DNA from 4 places in the Cohnella sp. GCM10020058 genome. Region 4 is predicted to be linked to each of the others. Evidence: predicted binding sites of a transcription regulator. Region 4 holds the regulator's gene; each other region holds the start of a gene.
The links. The regulator LexA, encoded in region 4, represses DNA repair genes until DNA is damaged. The targets are predictions, from matches to a motif close to CGAACATATGTTCG.

Region 1: a site for LexA is predicted at 5,277-5,290, ahead of ACFSR7_RS21930 (phosphonate ABC transporter ATP-binding protein). Genes of this name have one in related genera too.
Region 2: a site for LexA is predicted at 5,786-5,799, ahead of ACFSR7_RS15100 (carbohydrate kinase). Genes of this name have one in related genera too.
Region 3: a site for LexA is predicted at 2,986-2,999, ahead of uvrB (excinuclease ABC subunit UvrB). Genes of this name have one in related genera too.

The regions. Positions count from the first base shown of each region.
Region 1 covers NZ_JBHUJV010000013.1:89,082-96,660, forward strand. Annotated here, with positions in the region: gene ACFSR7_RS21900 (aldo/keto reductase) at 1-653, opposite strand, end outside; gene ACFSR7_RS21905 (YbjQ family protein) at 707-1,024, opposite strand; gene ACFSR7_RS21910 (ADP-heptose synthase) at 1,120-1,641, opposite strand; gene ACFSR7_RS21915 (serine hydrolase domain-containing protein) at 1,766-2,725, shown strand; gene ACFSR7_RS21920 (SDR family NAD(P)-dependent oxidoreductase) at 2,713-3,465, opposite strand; gene ACFSR7_RS21925 (MOSC domain-containing protein) at 3,465-4,151, opposite strand; gene ACFSR7_RS21930 (phosphonate ABC transporter ATP-binding protein) at 4,474-5,202, opposite strand; gene ACFSR7_RS21935 (hypothetical protein) at 5,444-5,578, shown strand; gene ACFSR7_RS21940 (hypothetical protein) at 5,620-5,757, opposite strand; gene ACFSR7_RS21945 (HAD family hydrolase) at 5,931-6,668, shown strand; gene ACFSR7_RS21950 (hypothetical protein) at 6,710-7,579, opposite strand, start outside.
Region 2 covers NZ_JBHUJV010000008.1:657,128-664,706, forward strand. Annotated here, with positions in the region: gene ACFSR7_RS15075 (ABC transporter substrate-binding protein) at 1-430, shown strand, start outside; gene ACFSR7_RS15080 (ABC transporter ATP-binding protein) at 456-1,340, shown strand; gene ACFSR7_RS15085 (ABC transporter permease) at 1,333-2,169, shown strand; gene ACFSR7_RS15090 (LLM class flavin-dependent oxidoreductase) at 2,228-3,598, shown strand; gene ACFSR7_RS15095 (pseudouridine-5'-phosphate glycosidase) at 3,707-4,618, opposite strand; gene ACFSR7_RS15100 (carbohydrate kinase) at 4,635-5,765, opposite strand; gene ACFSR7_RS15105 (BlaI/MecI/CopY family transcriptional regulator) at 5,914-6,330, shown strand; gene ACFSR7_RS15110 (M56 family metallopeptidase) at 6,333-7,169, shown strand; gene ACFSR7_RS15115 (DUF2231 domain-containing protein) at 7,253-7,579, shown strand, end outside.
Region 3 covers NZ_JBHUJV010000009.1:1,081,590-1,089,168, forward strand. Annotated here, with positions in the region: gene ACFSR7_RS19950 (SPFH domain-containing protein) at 1-548, opposite strand, end outside; gene ACFSR7_RS19955 (YcxB family protein) at 723-1,319, shown strand; gene ACFSR7_RS19960 (flagellar motor protein MotB) at 1,350-2,144, opposite strand; gene ACFSR7_RS19965 (flagellar motor protein) at 2,104-2,925, opposite strand; gene uvrB (excinuclease ABC subunit UvrB) at 3,092-5,080, shown strand; partial or broken gene ACFSR7_RS19975 (transposase) at 5,418-5,558, shown strand; gene ACFSR7_RS19980 (hypothetical protein) at 5,595-6,326, shown strand; gene uvrA (excinuclease ABC subunit UvrA) at 6,788-7,579, shown strand, end outside.
Region 4 covers NZ_JBHUJV010000013.1:196,416-203,994, reverse strand. Annotated here, with positions in the region: gene ACFSR7_RS22360 (methionine gamma-lyase family protein) at 22-1,326, shown strand; gene ACFSR7_RS22355 (MerR family transcriptional regulator) at 1,453-1,872, shown strand; gene glnA (type I glutamate--ammonia ligase) at 1,906-3,234, shown strand; gene lexA (transcriptional repressor LexA) at 3,322-3,945, opposite strand; gene ACFSR7_RS22340 (LysM peptidoglycan-binding domain-containing protein) at 4,110-4,559, shown strand; gene ACFSR7_RS22335 (DUF896 domain-containing protein) at 4,720-4,917, shown strand; gene ACFSR7_RS22330 (hypothetical protein) at 5,040-5,558, shown strand; gene ACFSR7_RS22325 (HAD family hydrolase) at 5,654-6,454, shown strand; gene ACFSR7_RS22320 (cupin domain-containing protein) at 6,511-7,050, opposite strand; gene metH (methionine synthase) at 7,227-7,579, shown strand, end outside.

The sequences.
Region 1 (7,579 bases), 110 kb from region 4:
TTGTATTTGCCGCTCAAGAAGCCGCTTGCGAGCGGCACCCGGGCGAGCACGCCAAGTCTCTGCGCCTCGCAGGAAGGGAATACTTCATCTTCGGGCTCGCGATCAAGCCGGTTGTATACCACCTGGATCGCCTGTGCGCCGACCGCCGTCGCCTTGGACGTCTGGTAAATGTTGCGGTTGGAGCCGATCGAGATGCCGAGATGCCTGATCTTGCCCGCTTCGACCTGCCGGCCAAGCGCCTCCCAGAGCCCGTCCGTGTCGAACGCGGCATCCGGCCCGGAATGGAATTGATAGAGATCGATATAGTCGGTCTGCAGCGCCTTCAGCGAAGCGTCCAACTGGCGCACGACGTCCTGTGGATCATATACGTCGGTCCGGTCGAAAGCCCCGTGGAAATGATGTCCGAACTTCGTGGCGAGCACCCAATCGGAGCGGCGGCCACGGATCGCCGGACCGATCAGCGACTCGGACAGATGATCGCCGTAACATTCGGCAGTGTCGATCAGATTGATGCCGAGCTCGGCTGCCTTGCCCAGAATGGCGTCCGCCTCTCGCTGCTCGTAATTCCTGCCCCACTCGCCCCCGAACTGCCAGGTGCCGACGCCTACCGCCGATATTTTCAGATCGGTCGATCCCAATTTGCGATATAGCATGATGCCGTCCTCCCGTTCATAGAAGAATATTCGCTAGATTTCATTCATACAGGTTAAGCTTCGACGGTGACCGCCGTGCCGCTGACCGCTACCATGAGCATGCCTTCCCGTACAACCTCGTAATCCACGTCGACGCCTACGATGGCATTGGCGCCCATCCGCTTGGCCTGCTCCACCATCTCGGAGACGGCGATATCCCGCGCTTGCTTCAGCTTGTTTTCATAGGAGCCGGACCTGCCGCCGACGACGTCGGTGATCGAGGCCATGAAGTCGCGGAAAATGTTCGCGCCCATGATCGTCTCTCCGTTCACCATTCCGTAATAGGACGTAATTCTGTATCCTTCCACATTGGGCGTGGTCGTCACCAGCATGACAATAGCCTCCTTGAGGATGTTGGGAACGCCCTCATTCTATCATACCGGTCGCCCGGACAACAATGAGAGCCGCCGGCGGACGCCGGCAGCTCTCAAGGGTTGAATTCGCTCGGAGCGGGACTATCCTCCACGGCGAACTCGTAATCGTCGATATCGAACACCTGGACAGGGATCGCGTTCTGGACAACTTTGTCCTGGAATTCGATATGGTCGGTCAGGATCGGACTTTGCACCCGCAGCGAAGTCAGCACGATCTCCGTCTCGATCGGGTCAAGCAGCTCGCCGTACTGCATGTTCTCCGCCGCGTTGACGACGACGAGGGTCACCTTGTCGTTGATCGGCAGCGGCGGGCTCTCCCGCCATGGCGCGAGCAGCGAGCGCTCGAGCTTCTTCTTATTGAACGGATCTTCGAAGTACGCGATCATTTCCCCGATCTTGCCTTTGACGTGACGGTCGTCGTCCGGGTCGGGCATGACGGGCTCGTCGCTATCCTTCATATCGTACAATTCCATCACTGTCGAATACGGAATCCGGTATTCCACAGGCCGTTTCGGCAGAAGCAGCTGACCATATATGGCGATCATGACCGCCTCGATGACAAAACGCCTTTCCATTGTAGCCAGTCCCCCCTAGTAGCGGCAGAAAAACCTTTAGCGCATTGCTGTACATTATATCATAAATTCGCGTCAGACATGCCGGCGCCGGGTATAATAGGCCGACATAAGGAGGCGATGCGGGATGGCGTTGACGACGGCAAGGCGCAAGACGGCCGATCTCGAAGGACTGCAGCGCGCGGCGGAAGCCTGCAAGATCGACACTTGCCGCGTACGAATCGGCAGCGGCAGCGGCGCGCAGACGTTGGATTATGCGCGTACCCAGCGTTCGGCGGAGCGGCTGCACAAGGTCAACTCGGTGACGAAAAGCGTGCTATCGCTGCTCGTCGGCATCGCGCTCGAGCGAGGCGACTTCCCTTCGCTCGATACGCCGCTCGCCGGCTGCCTGCCGCGCATCTCCGCTTCGCTCGGACGAATTCGGCTGCATCATTTGCTGTCGATGACGGCCGGCATGGACTGGCCGGAATGGGGCGCCTGGGGCGGCCGTCCCAATCCGATGTGCGAATCGGACGACTGGGTCGCTTTTATCCTGGATAGACGATCGACGATGCGCCCCGGCGGCGTCATGTCTTACAACTCCGGCTGTTCGCATCTGCTCAGTCTCATCCTGCAGCGCGAGACCGGCATGATCGCCGAAGCCTACGCCGCAAAGCATCTGTTCGGGCCGCTCGGCATCCGCAACTGGCAATGGCATGCGGATCCGCAGGGCGTGTCGATCGGCGGCTTCGGCCTTGCCCTCCGCGGCGGCGACCTGTTCAAGCTCGGCCTGCTCATGCTGGCGCGCGGCCGATGGGCCGGCCGCCAAGTCGTCCCCGATGCCTGGATCGCAGAGTCGACCGCAGCCAGGCATCACACGTACGATTGGCTCGGCTCTTATGGCTACCATTGGTGGACGTTCACCGGCGGCGGAGGCGAGGCCGTGAACCCGCACATTTATTACGCCATGGGCTACGGCGGCCAATTTCTGTTCGTCATTCCGGAGCGGGAAACCGTCGTCTCGTTCACTAGCGATTTATACCGTGAACCTTTAAGGCCGTTAAAGATTTTTTCGCAGTTTGTCGCTGGCGTGCCTTACGGCTCGTAAATCATTTTACGGGTCATGCCGCCGTCCACGACAAGATTCGTTCCGGTGACGAAGCCGCCTTCGGGATCGGTCAAATAAAAGCAGGCCCTGATTACATCCGACGGTTTGCCTACGCGTCCGGACGGATGCTGCTCGTGATCGACCGGCCTTAAGGCTGCATAATCGCCGTTCTCGATCCACCCCGGACTGACCGTGTTGACCGCGATGCCGTCCGGACCGAGGGACAGCGCGAGCGCGTGCGTAAGCGCCAGGATACCGCCCTTGGATGCTGCGTACGCTTCCGAGTTCGGCTCGGATTGCAGCGCGCGCGTCGAAGCGATGTTGACGATGGCGCCGCCGCCTTTCCGCTTCATCGCTTTGGCCGCTTCGCGGCCGCACAGGAACGCGCCCCGCAAATTAATGTTCATGACGCGGTCCCATTCCTCGAGCGACAGCTCAAGCGGCGACTTCCAGATGCCGATGCCCGCATTATGCACGAGCACGTCTACGCGCCCCGTCCAAGCCGTAGCTTGCTCTACGATCAGCGCAGCCGCTTCGGCTTCGTTCAGATCCGCCGCGATAAATCTGGCGGACAAGCCTTCGCCCGTCAATTGCGCCGCCAGCGCCTCGCCGTTCGTGCCGGGCGTGTCGCTAAGCGCGACCGAAGCGCCAGCTTCGGCGTAAGCCCGCGACAGATGGCGACCGATGCCGCCGGCTGCGCCTGTCACGATGACCGTGCGGCCCGCGTACTTGCCGGGCATCAGGATTGCGCGAGACGCGTCAGCCTTGCCGTAAGCGTCTCCCTCCAGCTGGCGGCCAACGCATCGACCGCAAGCAGACGCTCCATGCCTTCCCGGTCTTCTTTTCCCCGATGCATGATCCTGTTCGCTTCTTCTACCGTGACGCCGCCGGTGTCCCGCGAGACGAGGACGAGCTTGCCCGGTTCGACTGCGCCTTGAGACAGCACGCGGAAATAAAATCCCGTTTTCCCCGTGTCGCGAACCATCGCAGGCAGATCGTCCGCATCCCACTTCATCGCCAGCTTCCAGCATGGCACGCGCGGCTGGCTGACCTGAAGCGTCACTTCGCCGATGCTGAATACATCGCCGATGCAAACTTCGGACTCGACGATCTCGTCGATCGTGAAGTTCTCGCCAAACGCGCCGAATTCGAGCGGCTTGCCCAGCTTTTCTTCCCAATACGCATAATGACGGTACGGATAGGCGCACACCGCCTTGTCCGGGCCGCCATGATTGACGGTATCCGCCTGCACGTCTCCGGACAGTCCTTCAAAATGGACGTCGACGGCTCGCAGCACGCGTTCTTTATTGATGCCGGACTTCGCGATTTTGCCTTTGAACCGCCCTTCGCTCGCCGCGCCTACGTTAACCGATAATAACGGGTAGACGCTGCCCGGCGCTATGTGCGGCGACGTTAAATTCGACATCGCGTGAACCTCCTCGATTTGGAATCGCTTTTTCGCCCGTACGCCCTTGCCCCTACGCCTTCTCCCCTACGCGCCTGATGCGTCCGGGGATGGATAAGAGACAATCGTCCTTGCCATGCTAAAACAGCGGGCCTTCGACGCCCCGGATTGGAGATGATCATCGATGACCACGTCCAAACGGAGAAAAGAAAGCGCATGGAAGAGTCGAAAAGAGCGCTCCCAAATCCGCCCGGCAAAGGCGCCGGAAGGACAATCGGAAGCGCCGCTTCAACCTTAATCGCAGCACGCTGCATGACAGATGGTCCCCGGGAAGAGAGGCGGCTCAGGTGATTTGGTTTTTCTCTGCGCCAGTGAGCCGTCTTCCCCGGACGGTCAGCACGGCCCTTCCATCATGAAGTCCCCAAATTTCGTCCGCGAACTTCTCGGCCAGTTCCAGCCGATGCAGCGCGACCACGATGATCATGTTCTTGTCTTTCGCCTGCTGCTTCAGCATGCCCATGATGCTCTCCTGCGAATGCGGATCAAGTCCGGTAACAGGCTCGTCCGCCAGCAGCACCTCGGCGCCGTGCGCAATCGCCCGTGCGATCGCCACGCGCTGCCGTTCGCCGCCGCTCAGCTTCTCCGCCGGCTGGTGCGCCCTGTCGATCAAGCCCACGTTTTCCAGCGTCTCCATTGCGTCCATATAGTCGTCGCTTCGGACCATGCCTGTCATCCGGCGGAACCAGGACACCTGGCCGACCGCGCCGATAATGACGTTTTTGAGCGCCGTCTTTTTTTCGTACATAAGCGCTTTTTGCTCCAGATAAGCGATTTTGCGCTTCAGACGAAATCTGGCGAAGGCGCCGCCGGCAATCGCGTCCTTGCCGTCAATCCGAAGCTCCCCGCTTGTCCAGGGCTCCTTGAGACCGAGGCAGCGCAGCAGCATCGACTTGCCGCTGCCGCTCGCACCTACGACTGCATAGAGCTTGCCCGGCTCCAGATGTCCGTGGATGCCGTCGAGTACCTTTTTGCCTGTCGGCAGCTTGCGCGTGAGACCGATGATATGTATCATTCCCGTCCGATTGCCCCCTGACTATCATTCCTGCCTTTTTTCTAGTGTAATTCTTTACGGAACGGCTTTCCATACGAACAAACGTTTGGTATACTGTAAACAAGAACATGCGTTCTATCAATTCCAGTCAAAGGTGGGATGATGGATGGAGAACTGCGAGCACCTCCGCTATTTGGAGCCCTCAAGGGGAACCCGTCCGTCACGAGATCTGACTTTCAAATTTTACGACAGCGGCCGTCTCGTGATCGTTGACAATGACAGCGGCAATACGATGAACCCCCGCGAGTTAAGCGGGGGCAGCTACGACTTTTATGTGCGTCAACGGCTCGCCTTTATCAAGCGCGACCTCAAGTCCAAGATCGAGAAGTACGCATAACGATGCCGGGGCCTAGCCCCGGCAAGCTCGCGCATTTGCGATCAAGGCAGGTTTTTATCGATTCCGTTCAAGCTGGGCGGCAGGCGGGACATCTTGTCCAGCTTCGTCGCCTGGCTTTTTCCGCGTCCTCCGGCCGTAATGCTCTTCGCTCCCGCTTTAGGTCCTTGATACGGCGGCATTTCCGACTCACCTCCATAGGATGCTTCAATGTTCGGGGCAGCGCCCGACTGCCCGATTAGGTTGCCCGCACTGCGCATTTACAAACACCCTCCGGTTAGACATAATAAATTCATGCCGGCCGCAACGAATGGCGAGCGGCCCGGTGCGGCAAGCTGACGAAGGAGCCACGGACATGAAGCAAAACATCCTGTTCGACCTGGACGATACGCTCATCCACTGCAACAAATATTTTCATTTCGTGCAAGAACAGTTCGCCGACCTGATGACCACCTGGTTCGCGCCGTTCGAACTGACCAAGCAGGCCGTACTGGCCAAGCACAGCGAGATCGATATTGCCGGCGTGCAGATCGTCGGCTTCAAGAGCGAGCATTTTCCCCAATCCTTTGTCGATACGTACCGCTATTACAGCGCCCTGCACGGTCGCTCCGAATCCGCCGACGAGGAGACGCTCCTATGGAAGCTTGGACTTAGCGTTTTCGAGCAGGAGACCGAGCCCTATCCGTTCATGAACGAGACGCTCGAATCGCTCGCGGCCGCAGGCCATCAGCTTCACTTATATACGGGCGGAGATCCGGATGTCCAGAAGCGCAAGATCGAGGCCGCGGGCCTGGAACGCTATTTTCGCGACCGCATTTATATTCGCCTGCACAAAAATGTCGAAGCGCTCAAAGAAATTATACATTCCCGCAAGCTGCGGATCGATCGTACCTGGATGATCGGCAATTCGGTCCGCACGGACGTCCTGCCCGCGCTGTCATGCGGCCTTCATGCCATTTATTTGAAGCAGGAACGCGAATGGGACTACAACGTGCTGCCGATCACAGGCGCCAAGCCTAGCGGGGCGTTCCTCACGCTTTCCTCGCTTGGACAGGTACCTTCCGCGATCGCATCGTTTTTGGCTCAGGGCTAAGGTCGGAGCCAAGCTTGGGGCTGCAGCGATGCGACTGGCGATTAGGGTCCGACGATATGCCTGAAGCGGTCGAAGGCGGCGGCGTCCGCCCCGCCCGCGCGGGCGGCCAGATGATAAAAGCTGTAAGGAAATTTGAAGGCATGGCCAAAATCCCAGGCGTCCCCGCTTCGATCCTTGTCCCAGAATTCGGAATCGGTCGGCAGCGAGGACGACGGCTGCGCCGGAGCGAGCGGCTCGCGGTCGATAGGCGAATAGAGCTTAACGGGTTCGCCAGGACGCAGATGCCGGCTTGCCCGCAGCGCATGGACCAGCTTGAATAACGGCCCAAGCCCTCTCTCGAACAACGCTCGGTATCCGAGCTCCTCAAGCGTTACCAGCGCATGCGAAAAAGTCAGCATATGGCCGATCAGATCATGGTGGGCTTCCGCTCTGTAGATCGTCTCGAAGGCCGTCAGCTCTCGCAGCATGGCGCGCGACAGCGCTGCGCCGTCTTCGATGCCTGCGGGGCCTTCGCCTTCCATCTCGAGCAGTGCCAGCGCCCTGACCTCGGACGTTTTGTAGCCGATCCAGGAGCGGCCGGGAATCTTACCTTTGAACGAACGAATCAGCTCCGAAATCGCTTGTACATCCTCCGGTTCGCCCCAGCCGTCCAATTCGCGAATGGCCTTTATGCTCGCCGCCGCGTAGATCGCGTTGTGACCGACCCAGTACAAGCCGTCAATCGTCTCTTCGAGCGCCTCCGCGATAACGCGTTCACCTTCGCTCGCACTATGCTTCCGCCTTTTTTCCGTTGCTGTCCGATCCGGTTGAACGGAGCCTGCCGACTCTTCGAGATGTTCCGACACCATCCGATCGGCTTGAGCGGAGATTTTGCGCGCGACATCGGCATCCAGCCGATTTTCGGCGATAAA
Region 2 (7,579 bases), on a different contig from region 4:
CGGCGTGCTCCGCGACAAGGCGCTCGAGCGGGGCGGCATTCATCCGTTATTCACCGACCAGGAGCTGTTCGGCAACTTCAGCGCGGGCAGCTACGTGCTGACGGACAAATTCATCGCGCACAATCCGAACGCCGCCCGCAAGTTCGTCGAGGCGACCGCCAAGGCGATCGAGTGGGCCCGCACGACGCCCCGCGAAGAGGTCGTCGCCCGCTACGGGCAGATCATCGAGAAGCGCGGCCGCAAGGAAGATACGTCGACGGTGAAGCTGTGGAAGAGCACGGGCGTCGCGGGAAAGGGAGGACTGATCTCGGACAAGGAGTTCGATACGTGGATCAATTGGCTGATCGACGAGGGAGAGCTCAAGGAGGGAGATTACAAGGCGGCGGATCTGTATACGAACGCGTTCAATCCGTACTTGAACGACAAGTAAAGCGAGACATGAAGGAGGCGGATTCATGACGACCGAATCCAAGATCAGCATCCGGCACGTGCACAAGGCGTTCAGCGTCCAACGCGGCGCGAGGGAGCTCAAGGCGGAGCGCCAGCCGGTCTACGCGCTTCAGGATATCAATCTCGAAGTCAGGCAAGGCGAATTCATGGTTATCGTCGGGCCGAGCGGCTGCGGCAAGTCGACGCTGCTCGATCTGCTGGCGGGCCTCACGAAGCCGGGCGGCGGCCAGATCCTGCTGGACGGCCAAGCCATCTCGGGGCCAAATCTGGACCGGGGCATCGTATTCCAGCAGTACGCGCTGTTCCCTTGGAAGACGGCGCTCGCCAACGTGGAGTTCGGGCTCGAGGCCAAGGGCGTCGGACGCCGGCAAAGAAAAGAGACCGCGCAGCGGTTCATCGACCTGGTCGGCCTCGGCGGCTTCGAGCACCGCTATCCGCACGAGCTGTCCGGCGGCATGAAGCAGCGGATCGCGATCGCGAGGAGTCTCGCTTACGATCCCGAGGTGCTCCTCATGGACGAACCGTTCGCGGCGCTCGACGCCCAGACCCGCGAGACGCTCCAGAGCGAGCTGCTGCGCATCTGGGAGGCGACGGGCAAGACGATTATTTTTATCACCCACGGTATCGAAGAAGCGGTGTATCTGGGCCAGCGGGTGGCGATCATGACCTCGCGCCCCGGCAGAATCAAGCGGGTGATCGACATTCCGTTCGAATCGAGGCGAAGCGAGGAGGATCTGCGGTCGAATCCGGACTTCGTGAAGCTGCGCCACGAGATCTGGGAACTGCTCAAGGACGAGGTGTCCAGAGCCCAGGAGCAAGAGAAGTCCAAGACGCTGGACGCGTACGCGGAAGGGAAATCGTCGGCGAAAGGGGGCGCGCGCCATGGCTGAGAGCAATGTGGCGAAAACGCTGATTCTGCAAGGGAGACGAAGCGGCGGTACGCTGGAACGGGGGGCGGCGCAGGCGCGCAGGGCGTTCCGGAACAGCATCGCCATCCTGTTGTTCCTGGCGGCTTGGGAGATCGCGCCGCGGACCGGAATCGTCAACGTGACGTTTTTTCCGCCCTTTTCCGCAGTGATGAGCGCCTGGTGGGAGCTGCTGCGCTCCGGAGACCTGCAGGATCATCTGACCGCCAGCCTCACGCGCTCGATCAGCGGATTTCTGCTCGCGAACCTGATCGCCATTCCGCTGGGCCTCGCGATCGGCTGGTGGAAGACGGCGGCGGATTATCTCAATCCGTTCCTCGAGCTGATGCGCAACACGGCCGCTTTGGCCATTCTGCCCGTCTTCATCCTGCTGCTGGGCTTGGGCGAGACGTCCAAAATCGCCATCGTGCTTTACGCCAGTCTGTTCCCGCTCCTGCTCAACACGATCAGCGGCGTCAAAAACGTCGACCCGCTGCTCGTCAAGTCGGCGCGCTCGATGGGCTTGCCGTCCGTCAGCCTGTTCCGCAAAGTCATCATCCCGGCCGCGCTGCCTACGATCTTCGTCGGCATCCGCCAGGCCGGCGCAAGCTCGATCCTCGTGCTTGTGGCCGCCGAGATGGTCGGCGCCACTTCGGGGCTCGGCTATCTGATCCAATATGCGCAATTCAGCTTCCTCATCCCCCAGATGTACGCCGGCATCATCACCATTTCCGTCGTCGGCCTTATCGTGAATTATTTGCTGTTGGCGCTGGAGCGGCGTCTCACCGGCTGGAAGCAAACGCTCGGGGAATAAGGCGACACGTCGCTACAGTCGAAAGGCGAACCTACCAAATGAACGGAGGAAAATGAACATGAGCGGCAGCGAACGTCAGATTAAATTAGGCGCATTTTTCATGATCCCCGGCCACCATGTGGCCGCCTGGCGCTATCCCGATGCATCGGCATCGGAGGTGCTGAGCTTCGATTTCTACAAAAAGCTGGCGCAGACCGCGGAGCGCGGCAAATTCGATATGGTCTTTCTGGCGGACGGCTATGCGATCTCGGAAAAGTTCCCCGAAGCGGTCGCCCAGACGGTAACGGTCCGGCCGGAGCCGTTGACGCTGCTGTCGGCGCTGTCCGCCGTCACGTCGCATGTCGGACTGGCGGCGACCGTCTCCACGACGTTCAACGAGCCCTTTCACGTCGCCCGCAAATTCGCCTCACTCGACCACCTGAGCGGCGGACGCGCGGCATGGAACGTCGTGACCTCGGCCAATCCGGCGGAGGCGCTGAACTTCGGCAAGGACGAACTGCTGCTGCATTCGCTCCGCTACGACCGGGCGGAGGAATTCGTCGGGGTCGTCACCGGCCTGTGGGACAGCTGGGAGGACGACGCGTTCGTTTTCGACAAGGACGGCGCGGTATTCGCAGACCGCGGCAAGCTCCATACGCTGAACCACAAAGGGAAGTGGTTCGACGTGCGCGGCCCGCTTAACGTGGCGCGTCCGGTGCAGGGCCATCCGGTCGTTATCCAGGCGGGCTCCTCCGAGCCGGGCAAGGAGCTGGCCGCGCGGACGGCCGAAGTCATTTTCACCGCCTGGCAGACGCTGGAGGAGGCGCAGCTGTTCTATGCCGACGTCAAAGGGAGGCTGGCGAAGTACGGCCGCGCGCCGGACGATCTCAAGATCATGCCCGGCATTTTTCCGATCATCGGGCGCACCGAAGCCGAAGCGGCTGAAAAGAAGGCGCTGCTGGAGGCGCTCATCCCGCAGGAGGCGGGTATCAGCCTGCTGTCCAACTTGATCAGCTTCGATCTGTCGCCATATCCGGTGGACGGACCGCTGCCGGATCTCCCCGAGCTGGCTAAGATCAACGGCGGCAAGAGCCGGTTCAAGCTGCTCAAGGATCTGGCGGAGCGCGAAGGGCTGACGATCCGCAAGCTGTACCAGCGAATCGCGGGCGCGCGCGGGCACCGCGAGATCAGCGGCACGCCGTCGTCGATCGCCGATCAGCTCGAAGCCTGGTTCCGCGGCGGCGCGGCCGACGGCTTCAACATCATGCCGCCGTACCTGCCGGGCGGCCTGGAGGAATTCGTCGACCTCGTCGTGCCCGAGCTGCAGCGCCGCGGGCTGTATCGTACCGAGTACGAAGGAAAGACGCTGCGCGACAATCTGGGACTTCGCAGGCCGCTGCACCCCGCGGACCTCGAGCGGACCGCGGCCGGCCAATCGGTCGTCGGCTGAACGATTCGGCGGACGTAATCGGGAATGGGGCATTAACCGAACAAACGACAAAAACGGGAAGAAGCGGCCGCGGCCGTTTTCTTCCCGTTTTATTTGATTGCGCACGACTTACTTCGCCTTCAACGCGACGGCGATCTCCGCGGCGACCTTGGCGTTGTGGTACACGAGCTGGATGTTCGTGTCGAGGCTGCTGCCGCCGGTCAGCTCCTTGATCCGTCCGAGGAGGAACGGGGTCACGCGCTTGCCGGAAATATGCTGGGCCTCGGCTTCGCCCAGCGCCTGGCGGATGACGGCTTCCATCTTGTCCGCAGGCTGGGCGTATGCGGCCGGCACCGGGTTGGCGATAATCGAGCCGCCTGCGAGGCCCAAGTTCCACTTCGTCCGCAGCATGGCCGCGACCTCTTCGGGCGTGTCGAGCCTGAAGTCGACGCCGAAGCCGCTCTCGTGGGCATAAAACGAAGGGAACTCGTCCGTCTTGTAGCCGACGACGGGGACGCCTTGGGTCTCCAGATATTCGAGCGTGCGCCCGATATCGAGAATGGACTTGGCGCCCGCGCACACGACGGCGACGTTCGTCTGCGCCAGCTCGGTGAGGTCCGCGGAGACGTCCATGCTGTTCTCGCCGTCGCGGTGAACGCCGCCGATGCCGCCGGTGGCGAACACTTCGATGCCGGCCATCGCGGCGCCGATCATCGTGGCCGACACGGTCGTCGCGCCGATCTTGCCGGAGGACAGAATGTGCGCGAAGTCGCGGCGGCTCACTTTCTCGACCTGCGGCGAATTGGCGAACGCTTCGAGCCCCTCCGCGTCGAGTCCGATCCGGATGCGGCCGTTCATGATGCCGATCGTCGCCGGGACGGCGCCGTTTTCGCGGATGATGTCTTCGACCTTGCGGGCCATCTCGATATTTTGCGGATAAGGCATGCCGTGCGAGATGATTGTCGTCTCCAGCGCGACGATCGGCTTGCCTTCGTTCAGCGCGTCTTGGACTTCTTTGGTCAATTGAAGGTAGGGATTCATGGGATCGTTCCTCTCGCTAGTTGGATTGGGGTAAATGAAGCTGCGCTTCGCGGATGGCATGGGCCAGCCGTTCTTCGTTCAGGTGCTCCGAGGAGGAGCTCGCGGTCTCGAGCGCGATGCGCGCGGCGGCCAGCCCGGCCCGGCAGGCGTCGGCGAAGGACTCGCCGCGCAGCACGCCGTAGGCGACGCCGGCGAGAAACGCGTCTCCCGCGCCGGTGACGTCGACGACTTTGACCGGCAGCGCCGGAAGATGAACGCCGCCGTCCGCTCCGGCGCAGTAGGCGCCATGCTTGCCGAGCGTGATCAGGACATGGCCGGCGCCGCGATCCAGGATGCGGCGGGCAAGCGCCGCCCATTCCGCTTCTCCCTCGGCGGTAGGCAACTCATCGCCGCCCTCGCCGGCCAACTGGCGCGCTTCGGCCAGGTTGGGGAACACGGCCGCGATGCCGTCCAGCCTGTCCGGCAGCTTTTTCGCCTTCTCCGGCGAGATCGGATCCACGAACAGCGGGAGCCCGACGTCGCCGCAGCGGCGTGCCAGCCAAGCAAGGCTGCAGGCCGGCAGATTCGCGTCGGCGACGACCAGCTTCGAGGCGGCGATATGCGGCCACTTCTCCTCGAGCGTCTCGGGCGTGATTCGCTCGTAAATCTCCATATCGGCAAAGGCGATAAACATCTCGCCGTCTTCGTCGAGTATGGCGGTATAGCTGCCCGTTTTCTCGCCGCCAAGCACGAGGGACGGGCCAATGTCGACGCCCTGGCTCGACGTCCGGTCGAGCAGCCAGCGGCCCGCCTTGTCGTCGCCGACCGCCGTCAGCAGCGAGACGTTCGCGGAGAGCGCGGCGAGGTTAACCGCGATGTTGCGCGCGACGCCGCCGCAGCTCTCCGCGACCGCGACGGGATTGGAGGCGCCAAGCCGCAGCGGCTGCTTGCCGCGGGCTTTGCTGTCCAGGTTCGCGCCGCCGATGCAGAGCACGGATCCTTCTTCGGCGAGCACATACGCCCGGCCGCGAATGCTGCCCTTGCGGGTCAGTGCCGCGACATACCCCGCGACCGCGCTGCGGGAGATGCCGATCGCGTCTGCGAGCTCCTGCTGACTGACGAAGGGATTGCGCCGGATGAACGACATAATCTGTTGCTCGCGATCCATAGGCAGCTCCTTCTTTATTTCAAACTTATGTTTATATTATAAACAAATGTCTGCAAACTGCGCAACCCGGAAACTGCTGTAAGTAAGCAAGCATTGACGAGCGGGCCTGCTGAAAACTATAATCTGTAGTGTGAAGGGTGTGTAGAATATGAAGCTGCAAAATTTTAAATTTCACGGCAACGGCCTGGAGCGATTTTTCGGTCCGCTCGAAGCCAGGATCATGACCGCGCTATGGGACGCGGAGGGCGAGCTGACGATCAAGGAAGTGCAGCAGGCGCTGAACAAGGACAAGGAAATGAGTTTTAATACGGTGATGACGGTAATGAACCGGCTTGTGGATAAAGGAATATTGAGCAAAAAGGCGGTTTCTAAATCTCATCGCTACCGTCCAGTCCTCACCCGGGACGAATTTCTGGAGGCACAATCGAAGGAGCTGACCTTCGAGCTGGTGCAAGAGTTCGGTTCGCGGGCCGTCGTGCATATGGTCGATGCCTTGGAGCAGGTCGATCCCGATTTGCTGGACCAGTTGGAGCGGCAGCTCAAACAACTTAAAAAGGAACGATAATCATGTGGGAAGCCCGCTCGAGATGGCTCCTCGCCGCTTCATTGTCCGTATCGGCATTCGTGGCGGCGCAGATGGCGATGTTCGTGCTCAAGGTCGTATTCCGGATCAGGCTGCCGTTCGTGCTGTTCGACTATTGCGTCGCTTGGTTCCGGTACATAGGATTTCCGATATCGATGCCCTTGATGAGCGCGGTGTTCGTCTCGTCGCTGGCCGTCTGCGTCAGGCAGCTCGTCCGCGAGGCGGCGTTCGCCCGGGGATTCGGCGGCATGTTGCGGCGGACTACGGACGCCCGCATGTCCAGGCGATATGCGCGCCGGTTCGGGTTCGGCCGGCGGCAGCTGACGATCATTCGCGCGGAGGCGCCAGTCGCGATGACCGTCGGCTTCGTCCGGCCGCGGATCGTGCTGTCAACGGGTCTGCTCGGAATGCTGAGTCCCGCCGAGGTCGCGGCGGTCGTCGCGCATGAGCGGCATCATCTGAGGCGGCGAGATCCGCTCGCGCTGTTCGCGCTGTCGCTGAGCCGCTCGGCGTTGTGGTACGTTCCGCTGCTCGGCTGGGCGGAGGACAAATACAAGACGGCGATCGAAGTGCTGGCGGACCGCCATGCGATCGCGTCGTCGAGCGGCGGTGCCAGAGAATTGGGCAGCGCGCTGCTGAAGCTGCTGCGGCAGGGCGGAGCCGCCGAGATGCCGGCAGCGAGCGCGTCCTTCGCGGACGCGTCCGTCAACGTGCGTATCCGGCTTTTGCTGGATCCCCAGTACAAGCCTTCATGGAGACCGCCGCTCTCCTCTACGTTGCTGTCGTTTGCGGTGCTGGTGCTAATGGTGGCATTAGGTTGAGACACGGATATCCCGGGCCTGACGGCCCGTTTTTTATAAACACTAACACTACGAAATGTAGTGTTATAAAGGGAGAGAATTTAATGGATTATTTATGGAACAACAAGCACTTTATTTTGACGCATTTTCCGATCGTGCTGCTGATTTTCGGCTTCTTGTTCGACCTGGCCGGCCTGATCTGGAAAAAAAGAGAATGGAACAATGCCGGTCTCGTGTGCCTCATCGCGGGCACGCTTGGCGCAATCGCATCTGTGCTGACAGGGCCGGAGTCGCCTAATCCGAGCGTGGGCGAGCATGAGTTGTACGGCAAGCTCACGATGTTCCTCGCGATCGCGATCAGCGTCGTGCGTCTTTCGCTGTTGTGGGCTAAAAAGAAGGATTACGGCAGCCATCCGATCCTTCTCGTCGCC
Region 3 (7,579 bases), on a different contig from region 4:
AGATCGATGACCGGAATTTTCGACTCGCCCAGCAGGTCGCTCACGCCGGAGACGATAACCGATTTAAGGTAACCGGCCACATTTTCCGCCGAAAAGTCCTGCTGTGTACCGAAGATCTCCTTCAGGAAAACGGCAGGATCGTTCACCTTCAGTGCATAGTTGCCGAAGCCCCGCATGCGTACCATCCCGAATTCCGCGTCGCGCATGATAACCGGGTTCGTTGTGCCCCACTTCAATTGGGTGAAGTTGCGCGTGCTCACGAAGAAAACATCGGCTTTAAAAGGAGAGTTGAAGCCGTATTTCCAAGATTTAAGTGCCGTAAGAACCGGCATATTCTGCGTGCTGAGCGTGTATGTGCCCGGACCAAAGACGTCGGCGATCTGGCCTTCGTTGACGAATATAGCAGCTTGGGACTCGCGCACGACGAGCTTCGCACCCATCTTAATCGCATTGTCGTAGACAGGAAAGCGGTATACCATCGAGCCGGTGTCGTCCAGCCATTCGATAACTTCGATGAACTGGCCCTTGATGAAGTCAAACAATCCCATATTCAGCCTCCGTTCGATCTTGTTTGCATTCATTATAAGCTTTAACCCGCGTATGTTCGATAAAATGTTGTTAAAACGCAAAATATGCGGCGTCGCCGGCAGCGGATAATGACTTATAATGAAGAGCAACAAGAGACGCAGTGCGCAAGGCGCAAGGCGCCACAGGGGGTTACCATGGCAACGATCGTGAAGGCTGAATTCGATACGACGGAAAAAGAGATCGTCGCGTTGAACATGAGACATTTCTATGCGACCCCGGGCTTTGTTTTCTTTATGCTAGTCTGCGGCTCTAATTTGCTGTATATGCTGCTTGCGGTGCTAAAGGAGGGTAGCGGGGCGGCGGATCACTTCCACTTCGTCCAATGGCTGCTGCTGGCGTTCGGATTGTTCATTCCCGGATCGAGCTATCTGCGAGCGGTCCAGGCCGTGAAGAGGCGCTTTTCAGTTGAAAAACGGGCGTATGCATTCGACGAGCGGGGCTTTAGCTTCCTCACGCCTACTGCGAAGGGACGGGTCGACTGGCCGGACGTAAGGCGATTCGCGATCACGCGTCGGATGATCGTTTTATACGTCGGCCAGAAGGGCGTCAGCCTCATTCCCGTGCGAAGCTTGTCTAACCCTCGCGAATTGGCGCAGCTCAAGCTTTGGATTCGGCAAACGGCCAATCCTCAAGCTGTACGGCGCGCGGCGAGAAACCGGATACTGCTGTATGCAAGCATCGCGGCCGCCGCGGTCGTCGCCGTCGTGCTTGCATGGAGCGGGACGTCATAAACGACGGCCGAGGCTTGGAAGGCTGCGCCTTCACGCGGCGGATTCTGCCTGCCGCACGACCAGAATTTCCACACGGCGGTTTTTCTGGCGATTGGCTTCCGTGTCGTTCGCCGCAACGGGGCGCGTGTCCGCGTAACCCGCGATTTCAAATATTTTTTCCGGCAGCTTGCGCGTATCGACGAAATAACGGAGCACGGACAATGCACGGCCGGAAGACAAGCCCCAGTTGTCCTGGAATGCAGATCCCGGCTGTATCGGCAGGTTGTCGGTGTGACCCTGAATCGAGATGGTCGTGTCCAGCTTCGTAAACAAACTGGACAGCTTGTCCAGCGCCGGTCTGGCGTCCGGTTTAAGATCCGCCTTGCCGAGGTCGAACAGGAATCTGTCCGACAGTCGAATAGCGATCCCCTGAGGCGTGTCGCCTACGAACACGTCTTGCTGCAATTTGTTTTCTTTGACATACGACTCGATGACCTTGAGCAAATCCTGGAGCGCTTGCTCGCGGCGTCTGGCAATCTCCGCATCCAAGTCGGCCGAGGCGCTGGCGCCGGGAGGGGGATTGGCGGTAGGCGGCGGGCTCGCATATTTAGCGACGTCGGTGCCGCCCTCGAGCCCGCTGCCCATCTCGATGATGCTGTCAGCCCTAGAGAATTCCAATTGGAGCGACTTGGCCAGCGTGTCGTATTTTTTGATATCGATCTGGCTCATCGCGTACATAATAATAAAGAAAATCAGTAGAAGGGTAATTAAATCCGCGTATGTAATCAGCCAGCGCTCTTGGTTCTCATGCGCGCTTCGGCTGCGCCGGCTGCGTCTCCGCGCCATCTTCGCTCTCCTCCTTTTTCAGGACGAACGTCAGCTTCTCCGTGTGCATGAAGGCGGTCAGCTTCTTGCGGATCAGCGCGGGATTTTCTCCGGCTTGGATCGCAAGGATGCCTTCCAGCATCATTTCCGTAAACTGTACGGTCTCGGCCGCGCGGATGCGTATTTTGGACGCGATTGGCAAGTAAAGGATGTTCGCGGAGGCGACCCCGTACAGCGTGGCAGTAAACGCAACTGCGATCGCAGGCCCAAGCGAGCCGGGATCCGCAAGATTGCTTAGCACGTGTATCAAGCCCATGACGGTGCCGATAATGCCCATCGTCGGCGCATACCCGCCGGCAGACTCGAAGATTTTCGCTTGATTTTCCATCCGCTGTTCGATGGCGTCAATTTCGAATTCGAGGATTTGCCTGCTGAGCTCGGGATCGGTGCCGTCGACGACGATTTGAAGACCGCTTTGGATAAAAGGGTCCGGGTGGTCTACAAGCTTGTCTTCGAGGGAGAGTACACCTTCGCGTCGGGCGACCGTGGCCAGATCGACAAGCTCGTCGATCCGGGCGGTAGCCTCCAAAGTGCCAGGCCGAAAGGCGGTCTTCAACGATTCCGGGATCTGGCGCAGCCGGGATGCCGGGAAGCTGATCGCCACGGCCGCGAACGTCCCTCCGAATACGATCAGTAGCGCCGTTTTCTCCACGAGCCCTTCCCAATGACCGCCTTCCCATAAAAATCCGCCTATTAACGCGGCAAGGGCCGCCAAAATACCCCACGACGTGGTCTGGTCCATGCGCTGCTTCATGCAGCTTCACTCCTTTGACTGGTTTCCGGGAAGCCGATATAATGAATGAGAACACATATTCGGACTTGCTGGAAGGGATATCCTGTTTATCGGTTAGATGAAGCAGGGTACGATATAGGACTTTGGTCTACAAGACACGGAGGTGGGCTTAGATATGGCAGTGCCTTCCGGATTCAAGCTGATTTCGGAATACGAGCCGCAAGGAGACCAGCCGGGAGCGATCCGGGAGTTGGTCGCCGGCATTCATGAGGGCAAGCGGCATCAGACGCTTCTGGGCGCGACCGGTACGGGCAAGACGTTCACGATCGCCCAGACGATCGCCAAGGTGAACAAGCCCACGCTCGTTATCGCGCACAACAAGACGCTGGCGGCACAGTTGTGCAGCGAGTTCAAGGAATTTTTCCCGGAAAACGCCGTCGAGTACTTCGTCAGCTATTACGATTACTATCAGCCGGAGGCGTATATCCCGTCCTCGGATACTTATATCGAGAAGGACTCCAGCATTAACGACGAGATCGACAAGCTTCGTCACTCCGCGACCTCTGCGTTATTCGAACGCAAGGACGTCATCATCGTCGCCAGCGTTTCCTGCATTTACGGTCTCGGTTCTCCGGAAGAGTACCGTGACCTTCGACTGAGCCTGCGCGTGGGCATGGAGAAATCGCGCAACGCGATCCTTCACAAGCTGGTCGACATCCAATACCAGCGCAACGATATGAACTTTACGCGGGGGACGTTCCGCGTGCGCGGCGACGTCGTCGAGATCTTCCCGGTATCGGTCGGCGACCGCGCGATTCGGGTGGAGATGTTCGGCGACGAGATCGAGCGGATTACCGAGATCGACGTCCTAACGGGCGAGATCATCGGCTCTCGCGATCATGTCGCGATCTTTCCGGCATCTCACTTCGTGACCGCCGAGGAGAAGATGAAGGTCGCGCTGGTCCACATCGAGCGCGAACTGGAGGATCGCCTCGCCGAGCTGCGCGAGCAAGGCAAGCTGCTCGAAGCGCAGCGGTTGGAGCAGCGAACGCGCTACGATCTCGAGATGATGGCTGAGATGGGCTTCTGCTCCGGCATCGAGAACTACTCCGGTCCGCTGACGTTCCGCGAGCGCGGCGCCACGCCATATACGCTCATGGACTTCTTCCCGGACGACTACCTCATCGTCATCGACGAGTCCCACGTCACGCTCCCGCAAGTGCGGGCGATGTACAATGGGGACCAAGCGCGCAAAACTGTGCTCGTCGACCATGGCTTCCGTCTGCCTTCCGCGAAGGACAACCGCCCGCTGCGCTTCGAGGAGTTCGAGGGCAAAGCCAAGCAGCTCGTCTATGTATCGGCAACACCGGGCCCTTACGAGCTCGAGAACTGCCCGATCATGGTGCAGCAGATCATCCGTCCGACGGGGCTCGTCGATCCGATCATCGAGGTGCGTCCGACAAAGGGGCAGATCGACGACCTGCTCGGCGAGATTCGCGCCCGCATCGAGCGCGACGAGCGCGTGCTCGTGACGACCCTCACCAAAAAGATGTCGGAGGATCTCACCGACTACATGAAGGAAGTCGGCATCAAGGTTCGCTACCTGCATTCGGACATTAAGACGCTGGAACGGATGGCGATTTTGCGCGACCTGCGGATTGGTACGTTCGACGTCTTGGTCGGCATTAACCTGCTTCGGGAAGGCCTCGACTTACCTGAGGTAACCTTGGTCGCCATTTTGGACGCCGACAAGGAAGGCTTCCTGCGCGCCGAGCGTTCGCTCATCCAGACAATCGGCCGGGCGGCGCGGAATGCCGAGGGCCGCGTCATCATGTATGGCGTCAAGATCACCGACTCCATGGCGAAGGCGATTGGCGAGACCGAACGCCGCCGCGCGATTCAGACCGCGTACAACGAGAAGCATGGCATCACGCCACAGACCATCCGCAAGAAGGTGCGCGACGTCATCGAGGCGACAAAGGTCGCCGAGCAGAAGAGTTCTTATCTTACGGGTCTCGAGGACGTCGACAAGCTGTCCAAGAAAGACCGTCAGTCCGTCATCAACCGTCTCGAGGCCGAGATGAAGGACGCCGCCAAGAACCTCCAGTTCGAACGAGCCGCCGAGCTTCGCGACGCATTGCTTGAACTGAAGGCAAGCCTATAGAAATGCTGCGCACGCCTTGCCGGGATAGCTACTCCTGGCAAGGTTTTTTGTTATAAATATCTGGGGCAATAGTGCTGGGTTAAGGGAGCAGCAATGCTCCGTTTATCCGTTTCAACGATATCCCCTTCAGTCAGGAGAGGAGCTGGTTAGCATACGTTTTAACGGTATCCCCTTCAGTCAGGAACTAGAGCTGATTATCAATTATTAATCCAAATATCCCCATCGATAAGGATACAAAATGGCGCTTTAGATCGGTGAGATAATGTGATAAAATAGGAACAAATGTTCCTGTAATTGAATGAGGAGGCTGATCTGCTTGCATTCGCTTCATAAGAAGATGCCAGTTTTTCAGGAGGAAGCCTGCGAGCTAGCTTTGTTCAAGTCCAAGTGGCCGAACGGGTACCGCTGTCCTCGCTGCGACGGGGCTGCATGTTACCGAATCGCTTCCCGACGCAAAAGTCTCTATGAATGCCGAGCCTGTCATCACCAAACCTCTCTGACTGCGGGAACCATAATGGAGGGGACGCGCACACCGCTCGTAAAGTGGTTCAGCGCCTTATACTTGATGCAAACGGGGATCTCCGCCACGCTGCTGGCAGAGGTTATTCAAGTGACCTACAAGACAGCTTGGCTGATCAACCATAAGCTTCGGCATGCCATCCAAGTATGCGACGAATCTAGACCTCTAAAAGGCGACCTGCAATTATACGGCGATTTTTACGCGCGCCCAGTCATGAGCGGCGTTTTTGATCCGCCCGATCAGCGGGATCAGCCTGCAGTCGTAGGGGCCTCAATAGATCCGGAATCCGGCGAGGTAGCCGAAGTTAAAATTAAACGAGTTTCGCCAAATGAGTTTAGTCAGCGTTTATTTGGCGTTGATTCCTATGGCACATTCCTGTGGCGCCATGTGACAGATGCAAAATCCGAGGTTCAAAGCATTGAGATTGTCAAGCAAAGCGATAGCGAGGGAGTGACGGAGCTCGGATTAATTTGGCGGGGAGCTATCGGCTGGCTTGCCAGAACGTTCGGCGGAATTGGTCCTAAGCATCTGCAGGCTTACCTTGACGAATATTGTTTTCGAATTAACGCACGTCCGGATTCTTTTGAAAAGCTTGTATCTCTATGCGGCATTACTCCGACTGTGACGCTTCATGATCTGGTCAACAAAAAGAAAGCTGTACGTTCAGTAAGATGGACGGGAATGGCTAACCACAGACAGCAGAAGAATGCATTTCAGGTTTCCTAACGATTGTTTGTTTTGCAGAATTTCTTTGGAACTCTTTTTTTGAGAAACGGGCTAAGGAAGAATGGTTAATAATTGCGTTGTTAATTTTTTGTAAAATTCCGCCATTAGCCTGATCGAAGGGGATATTCTTTTAAAGGACGAGACAGGGCTAAATTATTTAATACATAGGCGCGAAGGCTGTTAGGTTGCGGATTTTTTTATTTAAAGCGGTGGCCCACCTGATTGAAGGGGATAACGTTGAAACGGTGCGGAGAGCAGGTAGGATGGGTCGGGAACGGCCGAATCTGTGTAAGGACCAAATGAGCAGAGCTCTCCAAAGAACGCCGCGTTTTGGTGGGATTTCCATTTGCGCACCAGTTCATCGGCAAGTATAATGAGATGAGAACACATATTCTTATGTGACGTGGACGGAGGCGGCGCGGAGAGCGAGCCCAGGCCGTTAACGACAGGAGGCTGTACTTTTGGGAAGCGATCAGATTGTCATTAAGGGCGCTCGCGCCCACAATTTGAAAAATATCGACGTGACCATCCCGCGCGACAAGTTCGTCGTGCTGACCGGTCTTAGCGGTTCGGGCAAGTCCTCGCTCGCGTTCGATACGATATATGCCGAGGGGCAGCGCAGGTATGTGGAGTCGCTCTCCGCTTACGCCCGCCAGTTCCTCGGGCAGATGGACAAGCCGGACGTTGATTCGATCGAGGGGCTGTCCCCGGCCATCTCGATCGACCAGAAGACGACCAGCCGCAATCCGCGGTCGACCGTCGGCACCGTGACGGAGATTTACGACTATCTGCGTCTTCTGTACGCGCGTATCGGGAAGCCCCACTGTCCGGAGCACGGGATCGAGATTACGTCGCAGACCGTGGAGCAGATGGTCGACCGGATAATGGAGTATCCGGAGCGTACCCGCTTGCAAATTCTGGCACCTGTCGTTTCCGGACGCAAGGGCGAGCATACGAAGTTGCTGGCTGACATCCAGAAGCAAGGCTTTGTTCGCGTTCGGGTGAACGGAGAGATCATGGATCTGTCGGAACCGATCGAGCTGGAGAAAAACAAGAAGCACTCGATTGAGGTCGTCATCGACCGGATCGTCGTCAAGGAAGACGTTGCGACGCGTCTGGCAGACTCGCTCGAGACGGGGCTTAAGCTGTCCGGCGGTCAGATTCTCGTGGACATTATCGACAAGGAAGAGCTGATGTTCAACTCTCATCTGGCTTGTCCTGTATGCGGGTTTTCGATGGGGGAGCTGGAGCCG
Region 4 (7,579 bases):
CGGAAATGGGAGCAGGGAAACATGAAGGCAAACGAAGGCAAGGACAATCAGGCAACGGATCTGGAATGGCAGCAGCTGGCCGACAGGGCGGAGATGCTCGCGGCCGGCCGTTTTGCGGAGACGGACCGGATCGGCGAACGGAACAACTGGAAGGTCATTCGCGCCTTCCGCAAGCATAAAGTGAGCGATTATCACTTCGCCTCCTCGACGGGCTACGGCTACAACGACAGGGGGCGCGAAGTGCTGGATCTCGTTTACGCAGATGTATTCGGAGCGGAGGCCGCACTGGTGCGGCCTCATTTCGCTTCGGGCACGCATACGATTTCGACGGCACTGTTCGGCGTGCTGCGGCCGGGCGATGAGCTGCTGTTCGTGACCGGCGAACCGTACGACACGCTTCGCAAGGTCGTAGGCAAGCCGGGGGATGGTATCGGTTCGCTTGCCGATTGGGGAATCCAGGCCAAGTCGATCCCGCTGCTCGCTGACGGCGGCGTGGATATCGCGGCGGTCGCCGCGGCGGTGACGCCCCGTACGCGGGTATTCGCGATCCAGCGCTCCCGGGGGTATGAGTGGCGTTCTTCGTTTACGATCGACCAGATTGCGGAGATGGTCCGCCGTTTGCGGCAGATTAAGCCGGACGCCGTCATTTTCGCCGATAATTGCTACGGCGAGTTCACCGAAGATCGCGAGCCGTGCGAGGTCGGCGTCGATCTGATCGCGGGCTCGCTCATTAAAAATCCGGGCGGCGGGCTCGCGGCCAGCGGCGGATATATCGCGGGCAAGCAGGAGCTCGTCGAGCAGGCGGCCTTCCGCATGACCGCGCCGGGCATCGGGGCGGAAGTCGGCGCCATGCTCGGCACGACGCGGTCGATCTACCAGGGGCTGTTTCTGGCGCCGCTGCTCGTCTCGCAAGCGGTCCGGGGCAGCATTTTCGCGGCAGCCGTGTTCGAACAGCTTGGCTTCGAGACCAAGCCCGGCTGGGACGAGCCCCGCACCGACCTCATCCAGGCGATCGCCTTCGGCTCGGAAGCGCCGCTGATCGCCTTTGTCCAAGCCGTGCAGCGCGCGGCCGCGGTGGACGCCCATGTCGTCCCCGAGCCATGGGACATGCCCGGCTACGAGCATCCGGTCATTATGGCGGCCGGCACTTTTATACAAGGCGGCAGCCTGGAGCTGTCCGCGGACGCTCCGATCCGCGAGCCTTATATCGCATACATGCAGGGCGGTTTAACGTATGCGCACGTTAAATTGGCGGTGCGGGAGGCTTGGCAGTCGCTGCATGCTCGCGGCATGCTCGGCGGGATGTCAGTTCGGCGGGATCAATAGCCAAGCCTCTTGCGAAGCTGCGTATGCTCATTGGAATTAAACCTCACATTCCTTGACATGTTTTGCGGCCCGGGCTACAATGGGAGTGGTTGCAAATTCCGCGCCCAGATGGAAGGTTGATATGTTATGGCTGGCGACGAAATACGCAGAAATATGGCGCTGTTCCCGATTGGCATTGTCATGAAGCTGACCGATCTGACTGCCCGGCAAATACGATATTACGAACAACACGAATTAATTCAACCCGCCCGGACCGCGGGCAATCAGCGGCTTTTTTCGTTTAACGACGTCGAGCGTCTGCTCGAGATCAAGGCGCTGATCGAAAAGGGCGTCAACATCGCCGGCATCAAGCAGGTGATGAACCCGGTCGGAGAGAGCGCGGATGACGGAACGATTATCAACGAGCTGTCCGAGGTCAAGCGACGCGAGATGTCCGAATCTCAGCTTCACCGCATGCTCAAGCAGCAGATCATGTCGGGCAACAAGCGCCCGGGCCAAGTATCGCTCATCCAGGGCGAGCTGTCCCGCTTTTACAAGAACAAGTAGCTGTACCTACAACGACCATACTAGGAGGCTGTCATGAGCTACTCGCGCGAGGATATCATTCGGATTGCCAAGGAAGAGAACGTACGTTTTATTCGTTTGCAATTTACCGATCTGATGGGCATCATCAAAAACGTGGAAATCCCCGTAAGCCAGCTCCAAAAGGCGTTGGACAACAAAATGATGTTCGACGGTTCCTCCATCGAAGGCTACGTTCGGATCGAGGAGTCCGACATGTATCTGTATCCGGATCTCGATACATGGGTCGTTTTCCCGTGGGTCACGGAAGACCGCGTCGCGCGCCTGATCTGCGACGTCTATATGCCTGACGGCACGCCGTTCGCGGGCGATCCGCGCGGCATCTTGAAGCGTGCGCTCGAGGAAGCGGAGGAGCTTGGCTATACGTCGTTTAATGTCGGCCCGGAGCCCGAGTTTTTCCTGTTCCAGACCGACGAGAAGGGCAATCCGACGACAGAGCTTAACGACCAAGGCGGATACTTCGACCTTGCGCCGACCGATCTGGGCGAAAACTGCCGTCGCGATATCGTGCTTATGCTCGAGGAAATGGGCTTCGAGATCGAAGCTTCGCACCACGAGGTCGCACCCGGGCAGCACGAGATCGACTTCAAATATGCGGACGCCATCAAGGCGGCCGACCAAATCCAGACGTTTAAGCTCGTCGTCAAGACGATCGCACGCAAGCACGGACTGCACGCGACGTTTATGCCGAAGCCGCTGTACGGCATGAACGGTTCGGGCATGCACTGCCATCAGTCGCTGTTCAAGGGCTCGGAAAATGCGTTCTACGATGCGAACGACCGTCTGGGCCTCAGCACGGTGGCGCGTCACTATATGGCGGGAATCCTGCAGCATGCGCGGGGCATGGCGGCCATCACGAATCCGACCGTCAATTCGTTCAAGCGGCTCGTTCCCGGCTATGAAGCGCCATGTTATGTCGCCTGGTCGGCGAGCAACCGCAGTCCGATGATCCGTATTCCGGCGTCCCGCGGCCTCAGCACGCGCGTCGAAGTCCGCAATCCGGACCCGGCTGCCAATCCGTACCTGGCGCTTGCAGTCATGCTGAAGGCCGGCCTCGACGGCATTCGCAACAAGACGGCGCTGCCTGCGCCGGTCGACCGCAATATATATGTGATGAGCGAAGAAGAGCGCATCGACGCAGGCATTCCAAGCCTCCCGCTGAATCTTCGCGAAGCATTGTCCGAGATGCTGCGCGATGAGATCGTATGCGATGCGCTCGGCGATCACGCGCTGACGCATTTCTATGAAATGAAGGAAATCGAATACGACATCTATCGCACCCAGGTCCACCAATGGGAGCGGGATCAATATTTGACGACTTATTAATACTCGGCAACAACAAAGAATCCTCGGCGATCGCTTCGCGATCCCGAGGATTCTTTGTTGTTGATGTCGAATGAAGGAATAAAACGATTATCGAATGCTGCGGATTAAACCGATGACTTTGCCCAAAATGCTCACGTTATTCAAGCGCAAGGGCTCCATCGTCGTATTCTCCGGTTGAAGGCGGATGTGGTCGCGCTCCTTGTAGAACGTCTTGACCGTCGCTTCGTCTTCCTCGGTCATGGCGACGACGATATCGCCGTTGGTAGCCGTCTGCTGCTGGCGCACGATAACGTAGTCGCCGCTATGAATGCCGGCGTCGATCATGCTGTCGCCTCTGACGGAGAGCATGAACACCGTCTGCTCGCCGACCATCTGGGCGGGAAGCGGGAAGTATTCCTCGATATTCTCCGTTGCGGTGATCGGCACGCCCGCCGTGACCTTGCCCACAAGCGGAACCTGACGAATGGACTGCGCGAACTGAACGACAGGATCCTGCTCGCCGTCCGTAATCTCGATCGCGCGCGGCTTGGTCGGATCGCGGCGAATGAGGCCTTTCTTTTCGAGACGGTCTAGATGGCCATGCACGGTAGAGCTCGAAGCGAGTCCGACGGCTTCGCCGATCTCGCGCACGGATGGGGGATAACCCTTGTCCTTGACTTCATTCTTAATAAATTCCAATATGGCGGATTGACGGTTGGACATCTTCGACACCTCGAAGCCCTCCTACTGACTTGAAAATTCATATGACAAATTATAACACAGAACCGGAGTTCGTACAAACATTCGTTCTTAGGGAACTTGCGTTCGCAAAATCGTTGACTCAAACATATGTTCGTGGTATTCTCGTATCAGAACAAACGTTTGGGGTGGATGAGATGGTACAAGTACAGCTGCTCGGTTCGGATTCGCTGAAGGCTAATGATTATACATATATGAAGAGGGATAGCGGGGAGGGGCGAGCTTCCGCTTCGACCGCGCGAGTCGAGCGCACGGCATTGGCGATCACTTTTCAATCGATCGTCTCCTTTAAGGGACTGCGGCTGTTTTTGATTCCGATTGTCGCACTGCTGATCTATGCGGGACTGTCCATGATGACTGCATCAGCCGAGCCCGATTCCGTCCGTCCGGCTGCCGCAACGGAAGCGACCGTGACCGTAGACAGCGGAGATACGCTTTGGGCGATTGCCGAGGGTGCCAAGCCTGCCGGCATGAAGACGATCGCGGCCGTGCACCTGATCATGAAGCGCAACGGACTGACGTCATCCACCATTGCTTCCGGTCAACGCTTGGTCCTTCCGGCCAAGCTGTCCGATAAAGTCGAATAGGAACGCACGTTCTTATCCCTTCGATATTCGCATTACGAATCTTTCTTGAATAGACTATCCTTAATCGACCGATGCATATCGGTCTTTTTGCTTTAGCCTCGCCTTGACATTCCCCTTGCGATATTGTCAAATTAGAAGAGGCAACACGGGAGGTGACCCTATGGAATTCGACAAACTGATCGCTCGGATTAACGAGTTGGCACATAAACACAAAACGATCGGATTAACCGAGGAAGAGACTTTGGAGCGACAAAAGCTGCGCAAGCTTTATCTGGACAACTTCAAACGAAACTTCAGGCAACAGCTCGATCAGATCGAGTGGACGGACGAACCGCCCGAAAATACGATCAAGCATTGATACGCCCGTTTGCAGATTCCGATATTTAACGTCGTGAAAGATGGCATGATCGGTCTTATTCATGCGGCAACGCGGCGAAGCCGGCTTAAAGCCGGCTTTGCCTATACATAGGAGGGTATCCAGTGTCACGTTCATGGGAACGCGCCGTACAGCGCAATTCGAAGCAAATCAACAAACGCCGCAAAAAAGAGGGGAAGCAGAGTTTGTCCGCTCCTTCGGTGCAGATCGACCGGTTCAAAGGGCGAAGCTTCATTATGCCTTTCACGCTCGTGCTTCTGATCGTGTTCTATATTCTATTGTTTAAGCCTTGGTCCGCGAGCTTTGAACAGAGCGCCGGCATGTTCTGGGCAACAGTAGGCTGTTATGTGCTGCTCGCCGTATTTTACTTCCTCCGTCGGCCTTATTTAGCCGTCTCGAAGGACAGGCTGGAGACGCGCAAATTTGCGGGATACAAGACCCTTAAGCCGCTCGAGATTCGCAAAATCGTCCAGATGCCTGGCTATATCGTCGTAGAGACGATCAAAGGCGGCAACTGGGTGTTCACCAAGCTGATGAACCGGTATCCGCTGGATGCAATGTCCGTTCGGCTCAAGGAGTTTGCTGGACAGCATCAGATCGAGTGGGAAAACCGTGCTAAATAAGCCACGGACATTCGCTTTTCTATAAGTACGTTTCTACGGTTAAACCAATGATATTCGGGATTTGAACAATCGCGCACGGGAGAGATGGACGTCAGATGAAGATTCAAGCGGTAATGTTCGATTTGGACGACACGCTGTTATGGGATGACCGCAGCGTCAAGCAGGCCTTTGAGGCGACTTGCGAGCAGGCTGCAAGGGAAGCCGGCGTCGACGCAGCCGCGTTGGAAGATGCGGTGCGACGCGAGGCGCGTTCGCTTTATGAGACGTACGAGACGTTTCCGTTCACGCAAATGATCGGGATCAACCCTTTCGAAGGTTTGTGGGGGAACTTTAAGGCCGGGGAACATCAAATGTTCAGACGGATGGAAGCCATCGTCCCGGATTATCGGCGTGAAGCATGGACGCGCGGACTCAAGACGCTTGGCGTGGACAGCCCGGAGCTGGGCGCCGAGCTTGCCGAGATGTTTCCGGCCCAACGCCGGAAGCTGCCGCTTGCCTATGAGGAAACGTTCGAGGTGCTCGACGCGCTCAAGGGGAATTACAAGCTGCTGCTCTTGACGAACGGGTCTCCCGATCTTCAAGAGGAGAAGCTTGCGATGACGCCGGAGTTGATCCCCTATTTTGACGAGATCGTCATCTCCGGACAGTTTGGGGAAGGCAAGCCGTCGCCGAGGCTGTTCGCTCACGCGCTGCAGCGACTCGGGCTTGAAGCGGAGGACTGCGTCATGGTCGGCGACAAGCTGACGACCGACATCAAGGGCGCCAACGGCGTCGGGATGATCTCAATCTGGATCAACCGCCACGGAGCCGTACGCGGCGACGAGATCGTGCCGAGCTTCGAGATTGCCAGCTTGAGCGAGTTGCAGCCGCTCCTTAACAAGCTTTCCGCGGAATGACAAAAGCGCCGGATCCCCGATGAAGGGATTCGGCGCTTCTTTTTCGTTTAAGGGAATTATTTAACGAATGCGGGATCCTCGAAAGGATGCGCGATCCAGCCTTCGGTCTCAATGAACAGGCGGACGGCAACGACCTTCTTGGAGTCGGTCAGGGTAAAGAAGTGAACGCTGCCCTCCGGTACGGAGATAACGTCGCCGGCGCTCAGGATGACGTCGAAGTAACCTGTCTCTTCGTCGCCGCGGATGATGAAGATACCTTCGCCGGCCGTGATCGCCCGGACTTCGTCTTCGGTGTGCGTATGGATCTGCTCGAACTTCTTCAGCAGCTCTTCGATATTCGGCGTGGACTCGGACAATACGACGATGTCCCAGGTCTTGTAGCCGCGGCGCCCGGCGAGGTCGCGGATCTCGGCATCGAAGGTCGACAGGATCTCGGCTTTGTCATCTGCGCTCAGGTCGAAGTTCTCTTGCAGGCGCTCAGGCAGCTTGGAAGGATTCCAGTGCTCGTAAAGCACGCCTTGCGTGTCTAGAAAGGAACGGACGTTGTCTTCTCCCTCGATCAGCTCGTTCGTATTGCGAACGCGAACTTTTGCCATTTGTTATTCCTTCTTTCCCACTATGAATTTAAGTATTTGTTGACTAGATTATAATCTTTGCCACGCCATTTGTCGACACATCCAACCTGATCTTTTCGTGAATAAAACATTCTGCTACTATAGAAGTTAATGATTTTACCCATGAAGTTACCCGGAAAAGGATGATACGTCTAAATATGACTTTAACCGATACGAAAGCCCCATTGCAAGAGCTGCTCAAGAAGCGGATCCTGATCCTCGACGGCGCCATGGGCACGATGATTCAGCAGGCAAACCTGACGGCGGACGATTTCGGAGGCGAAGAGCTCGAGGGGTGCAACGAAATGCTCGTGCTGACCCGTCCGGACGTCATTCAAGGCATTCATGAGCAATATCTTGCAGCGGGCTCCGACATTATTGAGACCAATACGTTCGGCTCTACTTCAGTCGTGCTGGCAGAGTACGACATACCCGAAAAGGCGAGGGAGATCAACCTGGCTGCGGCGAGGCTCGCTCGCGAGGCTTGCGACAAGTATACGACGCCGGACAA